2 regions of the Ruminococcus sp. 1001713B170207_170306_F1 genome follow, and region 2 is predicted to be linked to the other one. Evidence: riboswitches for the same ligand, from Rfam matches in the RefSeq annotation. Region 2 holds a riboswitch; the other holds the start of a gene.

Region 1 (3,422 bases), on a different contig from region 2:
CATCCTTAGATAATGCGTCCAGAATTGAAGCCGAAAATGCTTTTTCATTTGCAAACAGCCTGATTTCTGTTTTGGTCATGACCAAATAAGAGAGAACAACCGGACAGCAATGTACATCGCCGCCACGAATATTCAGCAGCCATGCAATGTCATCCAGAGAAGTCAGTACAAATCCATCTGCACCTTTCTCTTCCATTGATTTACGGATTCTTCCACATTTGTCAGCACGGGATTCGCCTGCCCATTTTACATCCAGTTCCATAACCGGTTCGCAGGAAAGTGCCGGACGATCTTCCCAGATTTCTCCTACCAGATCAGAATCCGTCTGAAGAGTGGCTCCTTTTTTTGCAAGAAGTTCGGCCAGTTCATCTGCTTCTTCGGCGCTGACGGTTCTTCCGTCAAAACCAAGGCACATTCCCTCGCCTAATTTTTCTTCCAGAAACTGGTGCACAGTGGGAACATCTGGTTCTCCCATTTTAAAAAGCTCTACACCCGTTCCCTCCAGCTGTGCGGCCGCCTGGATGAAATATCTTCCATCTGTCCACAATCCAGCCATATCCTGCATGATGACTGCTCTGCCGGCAGATCCGGTAAAACCTGTAATATATTTTCTGCACTTAAAGTATTCTCCTACATATTCAGATGCATGAAAATCATCTGTGGGAACAAGATAAGCATCTATTTTCTTCTCTGCCATTACTTCCCGAAGTGCGGTGATTCGTTCTTTAACTGTCATAAAACTGACTCCTTCCAGTGAATTTTGTCTATTCCTATTATAATATCCACGTTACCCTTTCGCAACCTGTTTAAGAAAAAACACTTTTCTATTCCCAAAAGACGTGATATACTAACTTTCGAAATGAATGATATGCAAAATAGGATTTTATGCGTCAAGTGTTCGGTGAATGGGGAGTTGTCACTGAAACGAAAAGCACGTCTTACGGTATATTATCCGCACCCGTTGCAAGCACTATAAGAGGGATATCTCATATTGTGTCAGAGCCTGCCCGAAAGGAGCTTTCTGCAAGATGCACATTGCGATTTGTGGAAACGTTTTTTAACAGGCTCAAGGGAATGTTTTCGACATACATTCTATCACAATTGGAGATATCCTTTTTTGCGTATTAAGCAGGCAGATATTCGAATTCGAAAATCCTTCCCCGGTTTTATCAAAAAAGGATAGTCTCCGCAATCAAATACAAAGGAGGTTATTTTTAATGGTTGACAAACAAAAAATAGAACAGGCCATCCGCCTGCTTCTGGAAGGAATCGGTGAGGATATTACCCGGGAGGGACTGATTGATACTCCCGACAGAATTGCACGTATGTGCGAGGAAATTTACGGTGGTCTCGATCAGGAAGCAGATCACCATTTACTGAAGCAGTTTCCAGTAGAAAATAATGAGATCGTATTGGAAAAAGATATTACTTTTTACTCTATGTGCGAGCATCATCTGATGCCTTTTTATGGTAAGGCGCACCTGGCTTATATTCCCGATGGAAAAGTCACAGGATTAAGCAAGCTGGCACGTACGGTAGAGGTTTATGCCAGAAGACCGCAGATCCAGGAACGCCTCACAGTACAGATTGCGGACGCTCTGGAGCGTGCCCTCTCTCCGAAGGGAATTATGGTTATGCTGGAAGCAGAACACACCTGCATGACCATGCGAGGCGTTAAAAAGCCAGGAAGCAAAACAATTACGACTGTAACCCGCGGAGCCTTCAAAGAAGATAAGGAGCTGCAGAAAATGTTCCTTTCCATGGTCGGAAAATGAGCAGTTCTTTTTCTGAAACAAACCGTATTTCTTTAATCTGGCGGCATCCCCTTTATCAAAAGCACTGTGAGAAAATACAGGAGCTTGAAAAAAATCGTATTTTCTGCAGACATACGCCGGAACACTTTCTGGATGTTGCCAGGCTGATGTATATTTATTCTCTGGAAAACAAGCTTAATCTGTCCAGGGAAATCATTTATGCCACTGCTCTTCTTCATGACATTGGCCGTGCGCAGCAATATCTGTCGGGTATTTCTCATGACATTGCAGGAGTTGAAATAGCCGGAAAGATTCTGGCAGATCTGCATTTTACAGAGCAGGAAAAAGAGGAAATATTATCTGCGATCAGTCAGCACAGGACGGATGGATCTGATAATGTGTTGGCTATGCTGCTATATAAGGCTGATAAAAAGTCCAGAAATTGTTTTTCATGTTCAGCAGCTTCAGAATGTTACTGGCCTTCTGAGAAAAAAAATCTGACAATTGAATATTAAGCCTTCTAAAAAATCTAACAGAAAGGATGGTTTCTATTTATGAAAATTGGAAATCGTTTTTTTGATACACAAAATCACACTTATATAATGGGAATTTTAAATATTACTCCTGATTCTTTTTCCGATGGCGGGAAATGGAATCATTTAGATGAAGCTTTGCGGCATACAGAAGCCATGATCGCGGATGGTGCGGATATTATCGATATTGGCGGGGAGTCTACGCGTCCCGGACACACGCCGGTCAGTGCAGAGGAAGAAGCTCAGAGAGTTTTGCCCGTTATCGAAGCGGTCAGAAAACGTTTTGACATTCCCATTTCTGTAGATACCTTCAAAAGCAGCGTGGCAGAAAGTGCGATTCAGGCCGGTGCAGATCTGGTCAACGATATCTGGGGATTAAAATATGATTCTGAAATGGGAGCTGTAATTGCCAAATATGATGTTGCATGCTGTCTCATGCACAATAAGTCCAATACAGAATATAACAATTTTCTCATCGATATGCTTTCTGAGACACAGGAATGTGTCAATCTTGCAAGAAAAGCAGGAATCAAAGATGAGAAAATCATTCTCGATCCAGGGGTTGGATTTGGAAAAACATTTGAGATGAATCTGGAAACTATGAATCATCTGGAGCTTTTTAAGAATCTGGGCTTTCCGGTTCTTCTTGGCACCTCACGCAAGTCGATGATCGGACTGGCACTTGATCTGCCTGTAGACCAGCGTGTAGAGGGAACACTGGCTACCAGTGTAATTGGTGTGATGAAGGGCTGTTCTTTTGTGCGTGTTCATGATGTCAAGGAGAACAGACGCGTGATCCAGATGACAGAAGCAATTTGGGGTTGTAATTGAGAGTAAAGAGGACATTCGCAATCCGCTTTGCTACTTGCTCATGAACGCAGTCGCGAAACGATTGCGTTCAAATTCCTCAAAATTGTAAATAGTCAACAGAAAGGAACAACTGTTATGGATGAAACCAGATTTGATAAAATAGAAATTAAAGAACTGGAAATTTTTGCCAACCATGGTGTCTATCCGGAAGAAAATGTACTTGGACAAAAATTTGTTATTTCTGCCACCCTCTTTACCCACACACGTCAGGCCGGGTTAACGGACGATCTGTCTGCTTCTATCAATTACGGGGAAGTCAGCCACA
Region 2 (3,422 bases):
TCTGGCAGACAGATTGTATAAATTAATTTGCGGCTATTCACCGTACTAGTACATCGTTTTCGAAATAACTATACCACTCACTTGCCTGTGAATCCGATTGCACAGGTATAAAAGCCTCGGCGTAGCCCGCTACGCCTGCGTTTTTATACCTGCACACTCGAATTCACATCCTACGCGATTGGTATAGTTATTTACGAAACGATGTACTAGAGCGTGTTTGAAAAAGGCTTTCTGCAAGATGTGTAAAAAGCAATCTGTCTTATAACAGACTATTTTCAGTTGCATTGCTGGATACAATTATGTATAATGACCCTAAACTTATAAAAGAAGGTTTTTTTATGGATAAAATCATTAAAGAAATTGAAGATATGTCACTAAATGCATGGCCCTCCCATAAAATGGAGCTTTATGATGGATGGATTCTCCGTTTTTCCTATTTTTATACACATAGAACAAACAGTGTGGAGCAGTTCGGAACTTCTACCCTTTCCTGGAGGGAAAAGGTTTCTTTCTGCGAAGCAGAGTATGCCCGACTGGGCAGCCCTGCAATTTTTAAGATCAGTCCTCTGGTTTCTCCGGATTTTGATTATCTTCTGGAAAACCGCAACTACGAAATCCAGCATACAACAAATGTTATGGCAGCCTCACTGGATGGAGCAGATCCTTCTGCGCCTTGCGATCTGGTAACTCTTACTGACGATATTCCAGATATTTGGATTGAAAGTCTTTTTGATCTGAAAGGCACCATTAATCCTGTTCACCGTGCTGTAGTTCCATCCATGTATCATGCCATCGTAAAAGACACCGTATGCGCCTCCATCTGGAGTAACGGAAAAATTATTGCAACCGGGCTTGGCATTCTGGATCGAAATTATATTGGATTGTACGCTATCCATGTTCGCGAAGATTTCAGACACAAGGGTTATGCTCGTCAGATTTGTACTGCACTTCTAAAAGAAGGAAAAAAGAAAGGCGCAACTAAGGCCTATCTTCAGGTAGTAGAGGGAAACACTCCAGCACGTAATCTTTATGAATCACTTGGACTTCATTATCTCTACACCTATTGGTTCCGGGTTCAGACACATACAAACTGAAAACTTTTCAGAGCATGTTTAAAAAAGGCTGCGATCAGTGTTTATCCTGATCACAGCCTTTTATTTGGGAATCGTATTTTTTGACTTATTCAACAAGTTGATTTCTCAAACAATCAACTTTCCAGTAAGTGCATTGCTTCATAATCCATCTTATGCCATATTATTTAATTTGGGGTTTTGTATATAATTCAGCTCCTGGACTGCTGCCATTTATACGGTCTTCTTCTCCAGCTTAGCAGGTCTTATGTTTCCTACAACCATGCCTGTAAGCGGGCTGAAATAAAGAAGACTGGTAAGTACGCAGTAGATTGGAGTCATGATTGCAAACTGTACAAGACGTCCTGGCATAATTGCATAGAAGTTTGCTCCGATTATTACCAGTCCTGCAGTGGTCAGTCCAAGTGTTCCCACTACGCCAGAGACTGCAATTGCGACACACATAACAACAGTCTTTACTTTTCTGTTCTTTTCAGCCATTAGTTTTCCAGCCAGTCCGGGGATCACACCCCAGGCAACTGCTGATAAAGTAATCAGTGGATTAACTCCATAGCCTTTCATAAAACATCCAATGATATCGGCAACAGCACCTTCTACACCACCAGCTACAGGTCCCATCCAAAGACCTGCCAATACAGTGGCGACAGTTCCCAATGTAATTCGATATACACCAAGATCAATTACCAGAACGCGTGACAGCACAAGCTGGATTGCTACCAGCAGTGCAAGGAATACAAGAGTCTTAACACTCCATGTCTGTTTGTTTTTACGCATAAAAAAAACACCTCCATAATGATTAAAATAACAGAGTAGTTACCATAAATAATAATCCCTCCACATTATGAGATGTTCTCACATGTAGCAACGGGTGCGGAAAATATATCGTAAACAGTCCTGCTGCTTTTCGTTTCACGGCGACTCCCCAGCCAATGAACACTTGACGCATAAATTCCTACTTCGCTATTATTTATTTAAAATGATTATAGCACAAAATATAGAAATTTCAATATGTATTTGTTATAATATTCACATAAATAAATTAGTCGTTACTGTTTACTGGTAACGTTCCGCGAGTGTTTTTTGTGAACAAAGTTCACAGAAAACCCGAGAATCTTAGCGCGAAATCATGCGAATGCATGATTTCTGTGCATCGCGAAGCGCGTTACTGGTCACGGAGTGAACAGTAACAATTAGTCGTTACTGGTCACTGACAAATGTTTGTGCATACTCTCCTCTTTTTCGCATATTCTAAGAATATCTTCCCTTATATAGGAAAAATATTTGACAAAAAGGAGTGTTTCTATGAATATAAAATCCACAAACAAATCATCCTGCCAAAAACAGCCGCCACTACAGAATCCTTACAATGTTTTTTATAATAATTACATGAATACAAATGCTACTACAGAATGTACAGGACTTGGCTATCGTATGCCGGATAACTCGGAGGAATGGAATGCCTGCCGAGAGGTTTTCGATTTTCTTCCTGTACCATTTCCGGATTCGGAGGATACAAAGCAACAATGAAAAATTTCACAAAACTATTACTTGGCTCTTTGGTACTGTTCTCTCTGTCAGGATGTACTGCCGGTGATATGATCACCAGCTATACTTCTATTTCTGATCAGAGTGAAACCACCTTACAGAACACTTCAGAAACACCCAAACAGCGTGTTTATATGGATGAAATCAAAGGAACCCTTAAGGATTTCACCGGTGCCACCCTAACTATGGAAAGCCAGGAACAAACTTACGTTTTTGATCTTTCTGAAGCAACTTTGGAATGCGAAGATGGCATGATCACTGGAGATGAAATCAGTGTCATTTATGAGGGGCAGCTCTCTAACAAGGATACCAGCACTGTAAAAGCATTGAAAGTAGTAGACGACTTTCACAAAAAGAATCAGCTGGAAGTACGAAAGGCCTATGGGGAAGTACAGAGTCTGACTCCAAATACCATTACCATAAAAAATAAAAAAGGCAAAACAGCCACCTATCCAATCACTGGAACAGAACAATATTATCAGAATGGCATCCGTACCGGTGTATGGGTATACATTCATTTTAAAGGCAAGTTTACTTCCAGTCAGGATACCCAAAGTTCTTCTCTTAATGCCAGTCATCTGAAAGTACTAAGCATTTCAGATATTGATCCGCTTACACTTCCAGATCCAACACCAACACCAGATCCTGCACAAGTTCCTGCCGATGACTCAGCAAAAGAACAGCAGATTCATGCAGAAATTCAGAATATTTCCCTGAATACGCTCACAGTTCTTCCCTCTGGCTCTGATAGCACAATAAATGTAGATTTGTCTCAGACTCCTTCTT

What was found. A riboswitch is a leader RNA that binds a small molecule or an ion and turns the genes downstream of it on or off. The one in region 2 is predicted to bind tetrahydrofolate.
Region 1: it holds a riboswitch for tetrahydrofolate, as region 2 does, so the genes downstream of both, folE (GTP cyclohydrolase I FolE) here and I4V84_RS02005 (folate family ECF transporter S component) in region 2, are expected to answer to the same signal.

The regions. Positions count from the first base shown of each region.
Region 1 covers NZ_JADPEX010000040.1:3,756-7,177, forward strand. Annotated here, with positions in the region: gene I4V84_RS18345 (aminopeptidase P family protein) at 1-736, opposite strand, end outside; THF riboswitch at 870-966, shown strand; gene folE (GTP cyclohydrolase I FolE) at 1,218-1,775, shown strand; gene I4V84_RS18355 (HD domain-containing protein) at 1,772-2,269, shown strand; gene folP (dihydropteroate synthase) at 2,309-3,118, shown strand; gene folK (2-amino-4-hydroxy-6-hydroxymethyldihydropteridine diphosphokinase) at 3,233-3,422, shown strand, end outside.
Region 2 covers NZ_JADPEX010000002.1:70,760-74,181, forward strand. Annotated here, with positions in the region: gene I4V84_RS01995 (GDSL-type esterase/lipase family protein) at 1-49, shown strand, start outside; gene I4V84_RS02000 (GNAT family N-acetyltransferase) at 339-1,094, shown strand; gene I4V84_RS02005 (folate family ECF transporter S component) at 1,305-1,865, opposite strand; THF riboswitch at 1,952-2,053, opposite strand; gene I4V84_RS02010 (hypothetical protein) at 2,394-2,618, shown strand; gene I4V84_RS02015 (hypothetical protein) at 2,615-3,422, shown strand, end outside.